Regions from separate parts of the Blautia sp. HA8986 genome, predicted to be linked through region 1. Evidence: predicted binding sites of a transcription regulator. Region 1 holds the regulator's gene; each other region holds the start of a gene.

The links. The regulator NrdR, encoded in region 1, represses ribonucleotide reductase genes. The targets are predictions, from matches to a motif close to CACAANATNTTGTG.
Region 2: the regulator NrdR is predicted to act here: its motif matches at 1,803-1,816, upstream of AC04Q4_RS09865 (ribonucleoside triphosphate reductase).
Region 3: the regulator NrdR is predicted to act here: its motif matches at 2,115-2,128, upstream of nrdD (anaerobic ribonucleoside-triphosphate reductase).

The regions. Positions count from the first base shown of each region.
Region 1 is NZ_JBWLUQ010000001.1:1,332,940-1,339,620, reverse strand. It holds gene pap (polyphosphate:AMP phosphotransferase) at 1-1,447, shown strand, start outside; gene sigG (RNA polymerase sporulation sigma factor SigG) at 1,617-2,396, opposite strand; gene AC04Q4_RS06285 (YlmC/YmxH family sporulation protein) at 2,511-2,765, opposite strand; gene nrdR (transcriptional regulator NrdR) at 2,905-3,354, shown strand; gene gdhA (NADP-specific glutamate dehydrogenase) at 3,550-4,884, opposite strand; gene AC04Q4_RS06270 (aminotransferase class I/II-fold pyridoxal phosphate-dependent enzyme) at 5,107-6,324, shown strand; gene AC04Q4_RS06265 (citrate/2-methylcitrate synthase) at 6,543-6,681, shown strand, end outside.
Region 2 is NZ_JBWLUQ010000001.1:2,088,598-2,095,278, reverse strand. It holds gene AC04Q4_RS09875 (tetratricopeptide repeat protein) at 1-516, shown strand, start outside; gene hflX (GTPase HflX) at 518-1,753, shown strand; gene AC04Q4_RS09865 (ribonucleoside triphosphate reductase) at 1,949-4,321, shown strand; gene AC04Q4_RS09860 (amino acid-binding protein) at 4,768-5,211, shown strand; gene AC04Q4_RS09855 (AzlC family ABC transporter permease) at 5,594-6,313, shown strand; gene AC04Q4_RS09850 (AzlD domain-containing protein) at 6,303-6,617, shown strand.
Region 3 is NZ_JBWLUQ010000001.1:2,073,964-2,080,644, reverse strand. It holds gene AC04Q4_RS09805 (CBS domain-containing protein) at 1-342, opposite strand, end outside; gene asnA (aspartate--ammonia ligase) at 370-1,380, opposite strand; gene AC04Q4_RS09795 (hypothetical protein) at 1,583-1,969, shown strand; gene nrdD (anaerobic ribonucleoside-triphosphate reductase) at 2,145-4,280, shown strand; gene arcC (carbamate kinase) at 4,404-5,336, opposite strand; gene AC04Q4_RS09780 (DUF7507 domain-containing protein) at 6,053-6,681, shown strand, end outside.

The DNA.
Region 1 (6,681 bases):
GATTCCGGAAAAAGAAGATGTCAAGGCACGGCTCAGTACTGCAAGAGCGAGATTATATGAACTGCAGATGGCTCTTAAGGAGCATAAGATCCCGGTGATCGTTCTGTTTGAGGGATGGGGAGCTTCCGGAAAAGGAAGTACCATAAGCAAGGTCATCAAGAATATTGATCCGCGTTTTTTCAAAGTTGCTACCATGTCGGCTCCAACAGAGGAAGATTTAAGGAGACCGTTTCTTTACCGGTATTTCAAGGAAATTCCGGAAAATGGAAAATTCACATTTCTGGATTCCGGATGGATGGACCAGACCTGCCGCGACCGTATGGACAAGAAACTGAAAGGTGACAGTTATGTGAAGCGGATCGACAGTATTCGCAGATTTGAGCGTCAGCTGACTGATAACGGATATGTTCTCCTGAAATTTTTTATGCAGATCGACCGTAAAGAACAGGAGAAACGAATGGAATATCTCCTGGGGAGCAAGGATACACGTTGGAGAGTGAATGAATATGATCTCTGGCAAAATGATCATTATAAAAAATGCAGAAAAATTTTTGATCAGTATATGAGAGATACCAATACTTCCTCTGCGCCATGGTATATCATAGATGCCAGTGACCGGAAATGGGCAGAGCTGCAGGTACTGGAGACGATGATCGGCAATATTGAGATCGCTATGGAAAACAGCAAACATTCGGTTCCGATCCTGCAGAATGTTTTTCCACTGGTGGAGATGCCAAAGCTCAATGAGATCCCGCTTGAAGGAAAAGAAGTGGAAGAGGAGCAGTACAAGGCAGAGCTTAAGGAACTGCAGGCGAAGCTTGGAAGTCTTCACAACCGTCTGTACAGAAAGAGAGTTCCTGTGATCATTACCTATGAAGGATGGGATGCAGCAGGCAAGGGAGGCAATATCAAGCGGATCACAGAGGCGCTTGATCCTCGCGGTTTTGAGGTGCATCCGATCGCAAGCCCGGAGCCGCATGAGAAGGCCCGTCATTATCTGTGGCGTTTCTGGACAAGGCTTCCGAAAAATGGCCATATCGCTATTTTTGACAGAACCTGGTACGGCAGGGTGATGGTTGAGAGACTGGAAGGGTTTTGCAGTGAGAATGACTGGCGGCGTGCATATAATGAAATCAATGAATTCGAGAAAGAACTTTCAGACTGGGGAGCAGTGATCGTGAAATTCTGGGTGCAGATTGATAAGGATACCCAGCTTGCCAGATTTAATGACAGGCAGAATAATCCGGAGAAACGCTGGAAGATCACAGATGAGGACTGGAGAAACCGCGAGAAGTGGGATCAGTATGAGGTTGCAGTGGATGAGATGCTGCAGAAAACAAGTACAACATATGCACCATGGCATATCCTTGAGTCCGTAGATAAAAAGTATGCAAGACTGAAGGCTCTTCGTATTGTGATAGAGGAGATTGAGAAGGCGTTGAAATAGTGTGTTGGATCGATGAATAAGGATTTGAACGGATGGCCTTTAGCGATATTTTGCGGCTGATAGAACCCCGAAATGACAGCTGATTTGAGACGAAACAGAATGCGGCAAGATGTATGGGAGAATATACATCTTGTCGCATTTTACTGCTTTGGGAAACTGGTAGTGAAATCTAATTCCTTAGATAATTCCGCATACAACGCAGCGCATTTTTTTCCAGGCGGCTGACCTGGGCCTGGGAGATGCCGATCTCTTCAGCGACTTCCATCTGGGTTTTTCCCTCGTAGAAGCGAAGGTCAATGATGTGCCGTTCCCGTTCACCAAGACGAGAAATGGCATCCCTGAGGGAAATATCCTCGATCCAGTGTTCCTCCCGGTTCTTTTTGTCACTGATCTGGTCCATCACATACAGGGTGTCCCCGCCTTCGGAATACACAGGCTCAAAAAGGCTCACAGGGCTCTGAATCGCATCCATGGCGTAGACGATCATCTCTTTGTCAATGCCAATCTCCTGGGCAATCTCTGCAATCGTAGGCTCTTTTAAGTGCTGGCGCATATAATTTTCCCTGGTATAAATGGTTTTATAGGCGATATCCCGCAGAGAGCGGCTGACCCGTATGCTGTTGTTGTCCCTGAGATACCGGCGGATCTCCCCGATGATCATAGGAACAGCGTACGTTGAGAACTTTACCTGAAGGGTAGTGTCGAAATTGTCAATAGCTTTGATAAGGCCGATGCAGCCGATCTGAAAAAGGTCATCCGGATTTTCACTGCTGTTCTGAAAACGGCGGATCACGCTTAAAACAAGCCGCAGATTACCTTTGATGTACAATTCTCTGGCTTCGTTATCACCAGCTTTGATTCTTTTGAAGAGCTCCTCTTTTTCTTCCTGCTTAAGGACCGGAAGGGTTGAGGTATTTACTCCGCAGATTTCAACTTTATTTAGTGCCATCTTAGAATCCTCCTTGTCTTGTCAGTACATTAAGATGATTCTCAGAGGGCAGGGGAAATATACTTTTTTTACAAAAATATAAAAAATAAACAGCCTTGACAAAAGAAGAATCTTTTATTCTCCGGAGAGCCTTTTTTCATTCCGAAAGTCTACAAGGATGATATCTTCTCCAATCTGACGGATGCAATCCCAGGGGATGATACACTCGCTTTCCCTGGAAAAACACCAGCAGAATTTCCCAGGCTCCGGCATGATCAGAGCTTTCAGCCGGGCAGTTTCGCAGCAGAACTCCACATCAATGGGACAGCCAAGGCTCCGACAGGTGTGGATATTGATTACTTCTTTCTGTTTCAGTTCGCAGATACGCATAAAATTCATCACCTGGTATGATTTTATGGAAAATAGGTAAAATTTATGCAAGTCCAATTATTGACACATTATATAAATTTATTTTATAATAAAAACAAGTTTAGTAATGAAAATATGGATCCTGAAAGGGGAGAGTTCTGTGAGATGTCCGTTCTGTAACCAGGATAATACAAGAGTTGTAGATTCCAGACCTGTGGAAGATACCAATTCTATCCGCCGCCGTCGTCTCTGTGATGCCTGTGGGAAAAGATTTACTACATATGAGAAAGTGGAGACGATTCCACTGACTGTGATCAAGAAGGATCAGAACCGTGAGAGCTATAAGCGTTCCAAGATCCAGGACGGGGTTTTGCGTGCCTGCTATAAGAGGCCGATCCCCATTGAGAGAGTGGAGGAGATGATTGACTCCATAGAGGGAGATATTTTTCGTTCCGAGGATCGTGAGATCAGCAGCACCAAGATCGGAGAGATCGTTATGGAACATCTGAAGGATCTGGATGCAGTTGCCTATGTGCGTTTTGCATCTGTGTACAGGGAATTTAAGGATGTCAGCACATTTATGGATGAGCTGAAGAAGCTGATTAACTGATCGATTAATAAATCAGGGAAGTCCCCCATGGCTGTAATAAGCGATAAGCAGTGGAGAGACTTAAGGATATCAGAAAAAAGAGAACCGGCTGTCTGCGGATGGTCGGATTTTTTTATAAAAACAGGACCGCAGAGAAAAAATTCCTCTGCGATCCTGCTATAAGATCTTACGTTAAAGATTCAGGAAACTTGAAGATTAAACAATACCCTGAGCTTTCATAGCGTCGACAACTTTCTCGAATCCGGCGATGTTAGCGCCTACAACATAGTTGTCTTCCATGCCGTAACGTTTAGCGGCGTCATCAGCTTTATGGAAAATGTCGATCATGATGTTGTGAAGCTTCTCATCAACTTCTTCTCTTGTCCAGGAAAGTCTCATGGAGTTCTGGCTCATCTCCAGTGCAGATGTGGCAACACCGCCAGCGTTTGCGGCTTTACCAGGCATGAAGAGAACGCCGTTCTCCTGAAGGTATGTTGTTGCATCAAGAGTAGTAGGCATGTTAGCACCCTCAACTACATATTTGCAGCCGTTTGCAACAAGTGTTTTAGCTCCGTCAAGGCCAAGCTCATTCTGTGTAGCACATGGAAGATAGATATCACACTTGATGTTCCAGATGCCAAGTCCCTCTGTGTAGGTAGCACCCTCAACACGGTCAGCGTACTCTTTGATACGTCCACGTTTAACTTCTTTGATGTCTTTTACAACGTCAAGGTTGATTCCGTTCGGATCATAGATGTATCCGTTGGAGTCGTTCATTGCAACAACCTTGGCACCAAGCTGTGTGGCTTTCTCAACAGCGTAGATAGCTACATTACCGGAACCTGTTACAACAATTGTTTTTCCTTCTACAGAATCATTGTGAGCCTTAGCAATCTCATTGAGCATGTATACAACACCATAGCCGGTAGCCTCTGTACGAATCAGGGAACCGCCGAAGGAGAGACCTTTACCTGTGAGTACACCCTCATAGAGTCCGCGGATTCTCTTGTACTGTCCGAAGAGATATCCGATCTCACGTCCGCCAACACCGATATCACCAGCCGGTACATCTGTGTCTGCACCGATATATTTGCAAAGTTCTGTCATAAAGCTCTGGCAGAATGCCATAACCTCTCTGTCAGATTTACCCTTAGGATCGAAGTTGGAGCCACCTTTTCCGCCGCCGATCGGAAGACCTGTAAGAGAGTTTTTGAAGGTCTGCTCAAAACCAAGGAATTTCAGGATACCCTGATTTACAGAAGGATGGAATCTTAAGCCGCCCTTGTATGGTCCGATCGCACTGTTGAACTGGACACGGTATCCTTTGTTAACCTGTACAGTTCCGTTGTCATCGATCCACGGTACTTTGAAAGAGATGATTCTCTCTGGCTCTACAAGACGCTCAAGAATGGAAAGCTTACGATACTCTTCCTCATTTTTGTCAATTACGACTTTAAGGGAGTCAAGAACTTCCTTAACTGCCTGATGGAATTCTGGCTCGCCAGGATTCTGTGCTACAACTCTTTCATAAACTTCTTCTGTGTAAGACATAGTTGTTTCCTCCTCATCACGTATTGAATTGTGTTTGAAATATAAATTCGAGTGCTATTATACATTAACATGCTAAAAAAGGGAAGTGCTAAAATAAAATTTTTTAAATTTTTATTTCTTGCGTTGAGGGAGCAAATGTGAGAAGATATAGAAATAAATATTTTTTGACTATGAACACAAAAAGTTAAAATAATAGTGAAAATAGGTAAAGGAGTGGTTTTTATGAGAACATTCGGGAAATCATCAAAGCTTGACAACGTACTGTATGACGTGCGAGGACCGGTTGTAGATGAGGCGGCCAGAATGGAAGAGGACGGAATGGAGATCCTGAAGCTTAATATAGGTAATCCGTATCCTTTTGGATTTTCTGCACCGCAGGAAGTCATTCTTGATATGCTGAGCAATGTACGTACGTCCCAGGGATATTCTGATTCCAAGGGTATTTTTTCCGCAAGGAAGGCGATCATGCAGTATGCACAGCTTCGCGGGATCCCGGGAGTTACCATTAATGATATTTATACAGGAAATGGTGTCAGTGAGCTGATCAACCTTTGTATGCAGGCACTGCTTGATAACGGGGATGAGATCCTGATCCCGGCGCCCGATTATCCGTTGTGGACAGCTACTGCAACACTGGCAGGCGGAAATGTAGTTCATTATATCTGTGATGAACAGTCTGACTGGTATCCGGATATTGAGGATATCAAGAGCAAGATCACACCAAGGACCAAGGCGATCGTTATCATTAACCCGAATAATCCTACAGGTGCAGTATATCCGAAGGAGATCCTGGAGCAGATCGCAGATATTGCAAGAGAACATGAACTGATCATCTTTTCTGATGAGATCTATGACCGTCTTGTTATGGATGGATATAAACATACATCTATTGCATCTCTTGCACCGGATGTATTCTGTGTTACTTTTTCCGGACTGTCCAAGTCCCATATGATTGCGGGATTCCGTATCGGCTGGATGATCCTAAGTGGTGCAAAGAATAAGGCAAAAGGTTATATTGAGGGAATCAACATGCTTTCTTCCATGCGTCTGTGTTCCAATGTTCCGGCACAGTCTATCGTACAGACTGCACTGGGTGGATATCAGAGCGTCAATGAATATATCCAGCCGGGCGGACGTGTGTATGAGCAGAGAGATTTTATTTACAAGGCTCTTAATGATATTCCGGGAATTTCAGCAGTGAAGCCACGTGCGGCATTCTATATCTTCCCGAAGATCGATACAGAAAAATTCAATATCTTCAATGATGAACAGTTTGCACTGGATTTCCTGCATGATAAACAGGTTCTTATCGTTCCGGGAAAAGGCTTCAACTGGCATCAGCCGGATCATTTCCGTATTGTATATCTGCCGGATATTCGCCAGCTGGACAAGGCCATGAAGAAGATGAAAGAGTTCTTTGCTACATATAAGCAGAGGTGATCATCAATAGAATTTTCATCATAGACCAATAGCGAAAAAAATGTTATAATCATTTATGAAATATCCCGGCCGGTTATGCCGGGATATGTGGAATAAGACCAGAAATGCTGCCATTCATGCCCATGGAGTGAACAGCAGCATAAGAATTGCTTGAGAGGGGAATGAGGAGGGACCGCTATCGAACAGCAATAAACAGAAAGCGAAAGGGGAATTTATTAATGAGCAGATTTAACATGAAAGTGACACCTGAGATTGAGAAACTGACCCAGATCTGTCTGGAGAATGATAAACTGGATTTATCCCTTTATGGTAAATATGATGTCAAACGAGGCTTGCGTGACCTTAATGGAAAGGGTG
Region 2 (6,681 bases), 760 kb from region 1:
GCAGACGGAACCAGATATCTGGAAGCTGCACTTTCCTCTGAGGCGAAGGATGCCAAGGATCACTGCGACAGAGGCCGTGTCTACTACTATATGGAAGATTACAGTAATGCGAAAAAAGAACTTCTGGAAGCCTCCAAAAAGGATAATACAGAGGCATTACTTCTTCTGGGTATGGTGTATCTGGCACAGGACGATGTGGATAATGCAAAAGCCATGTATACACAGTATATTTCAGCGGCAGGTGATTCAGCAAAAGGTTATAACGGACTTGCACTGTGTGATATCAGGAACGGAGATTATGATTCTGCTCTTGATAATATTACCAAAGGTCTGCCGACAGCTACAACCGATGAGATGCAGAGTCTTTTATTCAATGAGATCGTAACTTATGAGAAAAAACTCGATTTTGCTACAGCACTGACCAAGGTCAAGGAATATATTGATATGTTCCCGGAAGACTCCGCAGCAAAAAAAGAGCTGGCTTTTCTGAAAACCAGAACATCTTCGGAGGGCTGATATGGAATATTTTGACGAGATACAGGATCGAGTCATCCTGATCGGCGTGCAGGCCAGTATTGGTGATGATATGGAGGAATCCCTGGACGAGCTTGGAGAGCTTGCAGCTACAGCCGGAGCAGCGGTGGCAGGCAGGATCATTCAGAACCGTGAGGCCGTCCATCCGGGAACTTATATCGGCAAAGGTAAGATCGATGAGGTAAAAGGCCTTCTCTATGCGTTAAATGCCAATGGTGTGATCTGTGATGATGAGCTTTCTCCTGCCCAGATGAACAATCTGGAACGTGAGCTGGAATGCAAGGTTATGGACAGAACCTTGCTGATTCTTGATATTTTTGCAAAGCGGGCAGTGACAAGTGAAGGTAAGATCCAGGTCGAACTGGCGCAGCTTCGTTACCGTTCAGCAAGACTGGTAGGACTTCGATCCTCTCTTTCCCGTCTTGGCGGCGGAATTGGAACAAGAGGTCCTGGTGAGAAGAAGCTGGAGACAGACCGACGTCTGATCCGAAACAGGATCTCAGCATTGAAGCAGGAGCTTTCCCAGGTAGAGAAGCACAGAGAGCTGATCCGTTCCAGAAGAGCGGTAGGTAATCTTAAGACAGCTGCCATTGTGGGATATACAAATGCAGGTAAATCCACACTTCTGAATACGCTGACAGGAGCTTCCGTGCTTTCTGAAGACAAGCTATTTGCAACACTTGATCCTACAACGCGGCTTTTGACCCTGGATGACGGGCAGCAGCTGCTTCTTACGGATACTGTAGGATTTATCCGAAAACTTCCACACAATCTGGTAGAGGCTTTTAAGAGTACCCTGGAGGAGGCAAAATACGCGGATTATATCATCCATGTGGTGGACGCGTCCAATCCTCAGGCAGAAATGCAGATGCACATTGTGTATGAGACCCTGAAAGAATTAGGTGCCCTTGGCAAAAAAACGATCACGCTTTTTAACAAGCAGGACAAAGCAGCGGGGGAGAGTCTCCGGGATCTTCGTGCAGATCATACCTTGAAGATTTCTGCAAGAACAGGAGAGGGACTCGGCGAATTTAAGGAACTCCTTTCCAGGATTCTGGCAGAGGGACAGATCTATATGGAGCGGCTTTTTCCGTATTCAGAAGCTGGTCAGATCCAGCTGATCCGTGAGTACGGACAGCTTCTTTCCGAGGAGTATACAGAGGGCGGAATTGCTGTAAAAGCGAGGGTTCCCCGTGAAATCTATCCGAAAGTAACATAATGTTGAATAATTAACTTAGTACCATATATAGTACCGTGAACAAAATGGACACTATATATGGTACTTTTTGTGTTGACGCAAAGGTGCCGGTCTGATACAATGAGCCTACAGCGTTTTTGGAAAAACGTCACTGGATGAGGTCTGATCAGTGATCAAAAACACTTTATATATACATGTGTGAGGGAGGCATTTTTTATGTTTCAGGTAGTAAAAAGAGACGGCGAACTGGATGGATTTAAAATGGGAAAGATCACCGCAGCCATTGACAAGGCATTCGATGCGAAGGGCAAGAATTACAGCCCGGATATGATCGATCTTCTGGGGCTTCGTGTTACTGCAGATTTTCAGAATAAGATCGAGAACAATCGAATTTCAGTAGAGGATATCCAGGACAGTGTGGAGAATGTACTGATCCAGGCAGGATATTCCGATGTTGCCAAGGCTTATATCCTGTATCGTAAACAGCGTGAGAAGATCCGCAATATGAAATCTACCATCCTTGATTATAAAGAGATCGTAAACAGCTATGTGAAGGTTGAGGACTGGCGTGTAAAAGAGAACTCAACTGTCACCTATTCCGTAGGAGGACTGATCTTAAGCAATTCCGGTGCAGTAACTGCCAATTACTGGCTGTCTGAGATTTATGACAATGAGATTGCAGAAGCGCACAGGAATGCAGATATCCACATCCATGACCTTTCCATGCTTACAGGCTACTGTGCAGGCTGGTCACTGAAACAGCTGATCCGTGAGGGACTTGGCGGGATCGAGGGCAAGATTACTTCCGCACCTGCGAAGCATTTAAGCGTGCTCTGCAACCAGATGGTGAATTTCCTGGGGATCATGCAGAATGAGTGGGCCGGGGCACAGGCATTTTCATCTTTTGATACGTATCTGGCTCCTTTTGTAAAGGCAGACAATCTTTCCTATCCGGAGGTTAAGAAATGTATAGAGGCTTTTGTTTACGGGGTAAATACACCGAGCCGATGGGGAACACAGGCACCGTTCTCCAATATTACACTGGACTGGACAGTTCCGGATGATCTTGCAGAGCTTCCTGCTATTGTAGGCGGCAAGGATATGGATTTCAAGTATAAAGACTGTAAGAAAGAGATGGATATGGTCAATAAGGCATTTATTGAGACCATGATCGAGGGCGATGCCAACGGTCGCGGATTCCAGTATCCAATCCCGACTTATTCCATCACCAAAGAGTTTGACTGGTCTGACACTGAGAACAACAGACTTCTTTTTGAAATGACATCCAAGTACGGTACACCGTATTTTTCCAACTATATCAACAGCGATATGAAACCAAGCGACATCCGCAGTATGTGCTGCCGTCTCCGCCTGGATCTCCGTGAGCTTCGCAAAAAGAGCGGTGGTTTCTTCGGTTCCGGTGAGAGTACAGGTTCTGTAGGCGTTGTTACCATCAACATGCCGCGTATCGCATATCTGTCAAAAAGTCCTCAGGAGTTTTACCGCCGTTTGGACCGAATGATGGATATTTCCGCAAGATCTCTTCACATTAAGAGAGATGTGATCAGCAAGCTTCTTGATGAGGGATTGTATCCGTATACCAGGAGATATCTTGGAAGCTTTGATAATCATTTTTCCACCATTGGTCTTGTGGGAATGAACGAGGCCGGTCTGAACGCATGCTGGCTTAAGAAGGATATGACAGATCCTGCAACCCAGAAGTTTACAAAGGAAGTCCTGGAGCATATGAGAAACCGTTTGTCTGACTACCAGGAGCAGTATCCGGGAGAACTTTTCAACCTGGAGGCAACACCTGCGGAGTCTACAGCTTACCGTCTTGCAAAGCATGACAGAAAGCGTTATCCGGACATTCTGACAGCAGGAAAAGAGGGCGACACACCGTATTATACAAACAGCTCTCATCTGCCTGTTGACTATACTGCAGATATTTTTGACGCACTGGATATCCAGGATGATCTGCAGACATTGTATACATCAGGAACTGTTTTCCACGCATTCCTTGGCGAGAAGCTTCCGGATTGGAAAGCAGCAGCTTCTCTTGTACGTAAGATCGCAGAGAACTATCGTTTGCCGTATTACACCATTTCTCCCACATATTCTGTATGTCAGGAGCATGGCTATATCAGCGGTGAGCATTTTACCTGTCCGAAATGCGGCAAGAAGGCTGAGGTCTACAGCCGTATTACGGGATATTATCGTCCTGTACAGAACTGGAATGACGGAAAGACACAGGAATATAAGAACCGTACGCTCTATGATATCACTCATTCCCAGCTGAAGAAGGTTCATACCAGTGTGATGACCATGAAAGGTGACGAGGTTGAGATCCAGCCGGTTGCATCTCATAAGTACCTGTTTACAACAAGCACCTGCCCGAACTGCCGTATGGCAAAAAAGATGCTGGAAGGTGAAGAGCTGGAGATCATCGACGCAGAGCAGAATCCGGAGCTTGTCAAACAGTATGGGATCCGCCAGGCTCCGACTCTGGTGATCACTGACGGGGCACAGGTTAAGAAGTATGTGAATGCTTCTAATATTCAGAAGTATGTGGATGAAGAACTTGACTGAGGTCTTCATAGGCAACTGCAATTGGGTGCGTTCATAGACGTGAGGTCTTGGATTAGCGTAGAATTGTTTTGTTTCAAATGAAACGGTAAGTTTTCTGATTGTATTGCATACATGAAATGTAGTGGATTGTTAAGATTCGCAAGGCAAAGACTGGGCACATGTCGAGGGATGTGTGTCCGGCTTTTTGTATGTTTTTTTAATTTGTAATTGACATTTTGTGGGTGTATGATATACTGATACTTGAATTTAATGATTGAAAGCGTTACGCTTTAACGCGTAAATATAAAACGTGGTTGCTGTGTGCGGCAGGGGGATACCCGGAGATCATTTTCCTTTTGCGTTCCCTTTTTCCGGGCACGCTGCTGTTAAACATTGAAAAGGCCTGTAAAATGTAACAAAACTCCTCCTTTGGGAAAGAAAAACTATATAGAAATGAGGAATAGATTATGGTAAAACAGAACATTGTTTTTGTAGAAAACACCCCTGGAAGTCTTCAGAAAGTAACTAAGATCCTTGCGGAGAATCAGATCGACATCTACGGCTTTGGCTGCTTTGACGCTCCGGAATTCGCAAACTTCCGTATGGTATGTGATGCACCGGAAAAAGCAGATAAGATCATGGCTGAGAATGGCTACATGACACGTATCACACAGGCGATCCTTGTAGACCTTCAGGACGAGATCGGCGGTCTGGACAAGCTCTTAAGCGTTATGGGCGACAGCAATGTAAATCTTCACTACATTTACACCTTCTTCCACAGGGGCCTGAAAGTCCCGGTAGCGATCATGCACTGTGAAGATCTTCTGGTTGCAGAGAGCGTACTCCGCAACAACGGATTCAAAGTTCTCAATCGTCTTGTAAACCCAGATGGAGCAGAAGAAGAGAAATAAAAAAGAAGGATATTCAGGGTTACTGTTCACTGGCAATGTTCCGCGAGGTGTTTTTTGTGAGCGAAGGTCACAGAAAACCCGAGACATATCGCGCAAATTTATGCAATTAGCATAAATTCTGTGCACCGCGAAGCGTGTTACTGAGAACGGAGTGAACAGTAACTATTCAGGAATGAAGTATCGCATTTTTGCTGTGAAGTATTGAAGTTTTGATATGGCAATGCTACAATAAAAGAGCGTGTCAGGAAGCAGAAAAAAGTTTCCAGGCACGCTCTTATTTACGTGTGCAACCAGGTTTATGACTGTATAGAATTCTGGGAGCAGGCCGTAAACGCAGATGATTTCATCTGCCCGGCTGACGTACATACAATGGAGGAAATCGATGAAAAGAGAAAGTTTCAGAAAAGGTATGAAGGATGGCATTCCCATTGCATTGGGATATTTTGCAGTGTCGTTCACCTTTGGCATGATGGCCGTTGCCGGAGGTTTAAGTATCTGGCAGGCAGTTCTTATCTCGCTGACCAACCTGACATCAGCTGGGCAGTTTGCAGGACTGGATATTATTTTTGCAGGGGGTTCCATGTGGGAGATGGCTATGACCCAGTTGGTGATCAACCTCAGGTATTGTCTGATGTCTTTTTCCCTGTCGCAGAAATTCCGGCGTGAGGAATCAGGTATCCTGAAGTACATCGCTGCATTCGGAATCACAGATGAGATCTTCGGGATCAGTGCGGCCCAGGAGGGAAAAGTCAGCGTATTTTATAATTACGGAGCTATGTGTGTAGCGATCCCTGGATGGACTTTGGGAACCCTGGTGGGCGGTATTTCAGGAAGCCTTCTTCCGGATTTTATGCTCAGTGCACTGAGCGTGGCTATTTACGGAATGTTCCTGGCGATCATCATTCCACCATCCAAGAAGAGCAAATCTGTTCTTGGTGTTGTTGTGGCTTCCATGGCAGTCAGCACTATCTTTGCGGTGATTCCTGTGCTGAAGCAGGTATCTTCCGGATTTATGATCATCATTACAACACTGCTGGTTGCAGGTCTGGCAGCTTATTTCTGCCCGGTGGAAGAGAAGGAGGAAGCATCTCATGAGTCATAATGTATATCTCTATATCCTGGTGATGGCAACAGTCACCTACCTGATCCGTATGCTGCCCCTTGCTCTTGCAAAAAATGAGATCAGAAGCCCGTTTATCAAGTCCTTTCTGTACTATGTACCATACGCCTGTCTGGCAGCAATGACCTTCCCGGCTATCCTCAAAGCCACAGACAGCATCATTTCCGGCGCAGCAGGCTTCTTCGTAGCCCTTATCGCAGCATATAAGGAAAAGAGCCTGATCACAGTGGCACTGCTGGCATGTGCGGCAGTGTTTATTGTGGAGCGGGTGCTGGTATTTATCTGAATATCTGATTTAAGATAAATAAAATGGATGGGGCGCAAATTGCGATTCCCATCCATTAACCTGA
Region 3 (6,681 bases), 740 kb from region 1:
AGAACCCTGGTCATCTACAACCGGAACAAAGTTCTGATTAATAGCGCGGTCCAGAAGATCTTCCATATTGGAGTCTGCGTGCACCGGCTTATAGGTTGCACGGCGTGGAATCGCCATAACAGGAACTCCTTCAGTCTCTTTGATATCATGGATATCAGCGTGGCGCATTCCCCACAGAAGATCGCCCTCTGAGATTGTTCCAAGATATTTACCGTCCATGGTAAGAATCGGGATGCAGGAGTATTTGCGATGCTCCATTTTTTCCAGGGTCTGGCGAAGTGTTTCATCTTCGAAGATGTAGGCAACTTCGCTTTTGGGAATCAGAAAAAACAGAATGTTCACGTTATCACCTCATTTCTCTGAGCTGTTTTACAGAAGCTGAAGTCCGTGTGCCTCAGCAGCATCTGTGATCTCTTTTGGCCAGAGAGATACATGAACTTCACCGATGTGTGCCTTGCGAAGGAAAAACATGCAGATTCTGGACTGGCCGATTCCGCCGCCGATGGTGTATGGAAGTTCCCTGTTAAGGATTGCTTTCTGGAAAGGAAGCTCTCTTCTGTCATTGCAGCCTGCTTCTGTGAGCTGACGGTCAAGTGCGTCCTCATCAACACGGATTCCCATGGAGGAAAGCTCCAGGGCAATATCAAGTACAGGATAATATACCAGGATATCGCCGTTCAGTTCCCAGTCATCGTAGTCCGGGGCACGTCCGTCGTGACGCTCTCCGTTTGTGAGAGTTTTGCCGACTTTCATAAGGAATACAGCACCTTTTTCACGGGTGATCCTGTATTCGCGTTCCTTCGGTGTGCAGTCCGGATACATATCAAGAAGTTCCTGGGTTGTGATAAAGAAAATATCTTTCGGAAGGATCTCTTCGATGTAATCGTACTGTACTGCCATGTATTTCTCAGTTTTACGAAGGACGCTGTAGATATTGCGTACAGTTTCCTTAAGGGTTTCTACGGAACGCTCTTCCCTGGAGATGATCTTCTCCCAGTCCCACTGATCTACATAAACAGAGTGGATATTGTCAAGATCTTCATCGCGGCGGATTGCTACCATATCTGTGTAAAGTCCTTCTCCGTGAGAAAAACCGTATTTCTTCAGTGCGTAGCGTTTCCACTTGGCCAGGGAGTGTACGATTTCAGCGTTGCTGTCTTCGATAGCTTTGATATCAAAACTTACAGGACGCTCCACACCATTCAGGTTATCGTTAAGACCGGATTCCGGTGCTACGAAAGTCGGTGCGGATACCCGGAGAAGATTGAGCTTCTGGGAGAGTGTCTGCTGAAAGAAATCTTTTACAGTTTTGATCGCAATCTGTGTATCATGGAGGTTCAGGTCTGCATGATAGGTTGCGGGGATTGTGATTGTATTCATTATCGGTCCTCCTGATGATTTTTTTGCTTGTTTGCTCTGTGTGGTATTATAGCAGAAAATGGGGGGAGTGGCAATAAGGGGAGAGGGAAGTCTGGCTTTGAATTCAGGAAAAATACTGGGTATTAAAGGTCTGGTGTGATATACTGGAAAAAAGAGAATTATTTTAAAATGTCTGTTCTGACAGACCGAATGGAGGTTGTTTATGGCTGAGAAATGTCAGATTTGCGGAGGAAAGGTTATAAATGGAAGGTGTTCATTGTGTGGGATGCCTTATAGAAATGATGAAATACTGTATCACCTTAATGAGCCTAGGGAAGTACATTATAAGCACGCTTCAGCTAAAGTGCGTGATCTGATGCGGCAGTATGAGCAGCCTGGGAGCAAAACAGTGCAGCGTGGTGGAAGAGAAAACCGGAATACGAACGGGAATCGAAATACAGGAAATGTGGACAGGCAGAACAGCAGAAGCGGAAATATCAGCCGGAAATCCGGCGGGAAAGGCTGGATCATATGGCTGATCATCGGTCTGCTTTGTGCAATTCCGGGATTGCTGGATACTATTATGGACTGGATCGGAACAAATTTGTAAGAATATTTCCGCAGTGAGATCAGGTAGTACTAAGAGTCTGTATTTTCTTGTATACAGAAATACCCCCTTTTCTTTTCATGCCAGCTGTGGTATACTCATGCCTAGCACAATATATAGAGAAAAAACAAGATATAGAGAACTATAATACTATATATAGTATCGGGAGAGATGAGTCATGATATATGTGATTAAGAAAGATGGGACAAGAGAGGAGTTCAATCCTCTGAAGATCGTGGCTGCCGTGAATAAGTCAGCAGAGCGTATACTTTATACTTTTTCAGATGAGGAGAAGGATTTTATCTGCAGATTTGCCCAGGAGCATGCAGATTCCCTTGGAAAAAATGAGATCGAGATCCAGGAGATGCACAATATCGTAGAGGGTGCCCTGGAGCGTGTGAACCCGGCTGTAGCCAAGAGCTATCGCGATTACCGTAATTATAAGCTGGATTTCATTCATATGATGGATGACGTCTATACCAAGAGTCAGGCAATCCGTTACATTGGAGACAAGAGTAATGCCAATACAGACAGTGCACTTGTAGCTACCAAGAGAAGTCTGATCTTTAATGAGCTGAACAAGGAGCTTTACCGTAAATTCTTTATGAACCGCAACGAGCTTCAGGCATGTAAGGATGGCTATATTTATATTCATGATCAGTCAGCACGTCTGGATACCATGAACTGCTGTCTCTTTGATGTAGCTGCTGTTCTGCGCGGTGGTTTTGAGATGGGTAATGTATGGTATAACGAGCCTAAGACTCTGGATACTGCTTTTGATGTTATGGGTGATATTATCCTCAGTACAGCAGCACAGCAGTACGGTGGATTTACAGTGCCGGAGGTAGATAAGATCCTTGCGCCATATGCCAAGAAGAGCTATGATAAATATATTTCCGAATTTATGAAATACTCCGATGAGAGCTGGAAGGGCCGCGAGGAGAAAGCAATAGAGTATGCTCTTGATAAAGTACGAAGAGAGTACGACCAGGGATGGCAGGGAATTGAGTACAAGCTGAATACGGTTGGTTCTTCCAGAGGCGATTATCCGTTTGTTACAGTGACTTTGGGACTGGGGACTGAGCAGTTTGAGAAGATGTGTACTGTTTCTCTCCTGAAAGTCCATCAGGGCGGACAGGGTAAGACAGGTCATAAGAAGCCGGTGCTTTTCCCTAAGATCGTGTTCCTTTATGACAAGGAGATCCATGGCCCTGGAAAATGCTGTGAGGATATTTTTGAGGCTGGTGTGGAGTGTTCCTCCAAGACCATGTATCCGGACTGGCTTTCCATGTCAGGTGCAGGCTACATCTCCAGTATGTACAAGAAATATAAGAAAGTTATCAGCCCCATGGGATGCCGTGCTTTCTTAAGTCCATGGTATGAGCGCGGAGGAATGGAGCCGGCTGATGAGAATGATACACCTGTTTTTGTAGGACGTTTTAACATTGGTGCAGTGAGTCTTCATCTGCCTATGATCCTTGCGAAAGCCAGAGCAGAGAGCAGAGATTTTTACGAGGTTCTGGATTTCTATCTTGAGATGATCCGTAACCTGCATATCCGCACTTATGAATACCTGGGACAGATGCGTGCTTCTACAAATCCGCTTGCATATTGCGAGGGTGGTTTCTATGGCGGACATCTGAAACCAAATGAAAAAATCGGTAAGATCCTGAAGCCAATGACAGCTTCCTTCGGTATTACAGCACTGAATGAGCTGCAGGAGCTTTACAATGGCAAATCTATCGCAGAAGATGGTGAGTTTGCTCTGGAAGTTCTGAGATATATCAATAACAAGGTAAACGAGTATAAGAAAGAGGACGGTTATCTTTATGCGATCTACGGAACTCCGGCAGAGAGTCTTTGCGGCCTGCAGGTAGAGCAGTTCCGTAAGATGTACGGAATTATCGAAGGCGTTTCCGACAGACCGTATGTGAGCAACAGTTTCCATTGTCATGTAACTGAGGATGTGACTCCCATCGAGAAGCAGGATCTTGAGGGACGTTTCTGGGAGCTTTGCAATGGCGGTAAGATTCAGTATGTACGTTATCCGATCGGATATAATAAAGAAGCGATCCGTACCCTGATCCGCAGAGCCATGGATCTGGGATATTATGAGGGAGTAAATCTTTCTCTTGCATACTGTGACGACTGTGGTCACGAGGAGCTTGAGATGGACGTATGCCCTGTATGCGGTTCCAGAAACCTGACTAAGATCGATCGTATGAACGGATATCTTTCCTACAGCCGTGTGCATGGTGATACACGTCTGAATGAGGCGAAGATGGCGGAGATCGCTGAAAGAAAATCTATGTAATATACAGGTCGGTCACAGAGGCGGTTGTGTTTGTGCTTTATTCAATAATAATATAAAAAATCCCATGCGCTGATCAAGGATTTACTCTTGATCCGGGCATGGGATTTTTTTATATTCAGAGATTTATTTAATGATAGTTCCTGTCTTCTCGCAGTAACCATCTTTTGCATGGGCCATATCTGTGATGATGGTACGACGTCCGTTTCCTTTCTCAACGAAGGAAACGCCTGCTTCGATCTTAGGAAGCATGGAACCAGGTGCGAACTGGTTGTCTGCAATATATTTCTTCGCATCATCTGTGGAGATAGTATCCAGATAGGACTCATGATCTGTCTCATGGTCAAGGCTTACTTTCTCAACACTTGTGAGGATCATCAGGGTATCTGCATTCAGCTCCTCGGCAAGAAGTCCGGCTGCCCGGTCTTTCTCGATGATGGCACTGGCACCGTTCAGCTGTGCGCCCTGCTCAAGAACCGGGATTCCGCCGCCGCCTGCTGCGATAACGATCTGCTCAGCCTGGGAAAGAACCTTCACTGTTTCGATTTCAACGATCTTCTGCGGCTTCGGTGCTGCAAGGATTCGTCTGTACTGGCCGTCGCCAACTTTTGTAACAAAGTTACCTTTCTCTTCTTCGGCCTCAGCTTCTTCAGCGTTGAGAACACGACCGATGACCTTCTCAGGTTCAGCAAAAGCCTCATCATATGGATCGATGACAACCTGTGTAAGAACTGTGCTTACCGGCTTGAAAATTCCTCTGGAAATCAGTTCCGCACGAATGGCGTTCTGAAGGTCATAGCCGATGTAACCCTGGCTCATGGCAGAGCAGACAGACATTGGTGCAAATGTATAATCAGGATGCGCCTTGCCGAATTCATTCATTGCGGTGTGGATCATCCCTACCTGCGGACCGTTGCTGTGGGAAATTACCACGCGGGTTCCTTCTTCTACCAGGTCTGCGATCGCTTTTGCTGCGAGACGTGTGGCTGTTTTCTGCTCAGGGAGTGTGGTACCAAGTGCTCGGTGGCCTAATGCAACTACTACGGTTTTTTCGCTCATAGGAAATACCTCATTTCTCTTTAAAATTAAACTGCTGCGGAACAAGCCGCGATCAGGTCGGGACAAAAGATTTTCTGCCCTGACATTATTATATTTATTATAAAAGACCCATGTGGGAAATGCAATACAATTTTAACTGATAAACTGTGAAGCAGCTATTCGGTGTAGAGCTATGTGGCGAATGCGGAGTGTGAATATAAGCCTGACTGCAAACAGGCTGTATGTCAGACTGTAATGTGGGACAAAGGAAAAACCGTCTGATTTCTCAGACGGCTCATTTCCTACTATTTTTTTGAGGGGGGAGATAGAGAGTGGTTTTTCATCTATCCAAGTTCTATTATATAGATGAAATATGTTTAAATTATGTCGGCATTCTAAAAGAAATCGAAAATTTATAAAGAAAGTTTAAACAAACTTTATATTTTTTATATGCAGTTGCACGATATCAGAGAATGTGTTACATTAAAGAGGTCTTATTTCCGCGTTCTGCGGGAAACATTCACGCATCAGTTCGATGCAAAAATTCACTGTATTTAGAAATTAACAGAATCACCGGCGGTTATGCACCGATTTTTCAGGGAGGGATGCCTTTGTCTGTGGAAAAGTAAGCTGTGATATGGAAACTATGTGTAAAAATGATATGAGGATTGTGAAAACTGTATAAATCGGAGCAATCCGCAGATATCATGCTGTGAAACAGAGATGGGAGAATTTCGATGAAAAACAGAATATGGAGACAGATACGAAGAATCGGGATCGCCGCTGCCGCTGCAGGGGCTGTATTAGGTGCAGGATTCCAGCCGGAAACTGTAAAAAGTGCAGATCTGACAGATGTAAATATTTCAATTGGTCAGATTGGAAGCTGGACAGACAGAGAGAATGGAAAAGCAGAACTACAGATTCGGGTGGAACGACTCAGAGGCTGGCTGGAGCAGAGAGAAGCCATGAAAGATATGGAGAGTACTGACAAGGAGCAGGAAGACGAGGAACGTACCGATCAGGATCAGGAAAGGGAGGAAGAATATGAGTACGTGGAGGAGCTGGCATCCGGGGAAACAGTACAGCAGGAGAATGAAGAGCAGGAGGAAACGGGTGCGAGCCCACAGGAGGGAGAAGCGGCCGGCGGAGAAGCTGTAGAAAAAACAGAGTATGCAGAACCATCAGAAGGAGGAATCCCTGCCATAGCCCCGGAAGATACTGCAGTTTCAGAAGAAATTCCAGCTCTGGAGGCGGCGCAGAAGAAACTGACACTTGTCACATACATCTCAGAATATTTTTTTGCGGAAATCTCGGAGCTTCCGGGAGATATATCTGTTACACCAATTACCATAAAGAATCAAAAGGG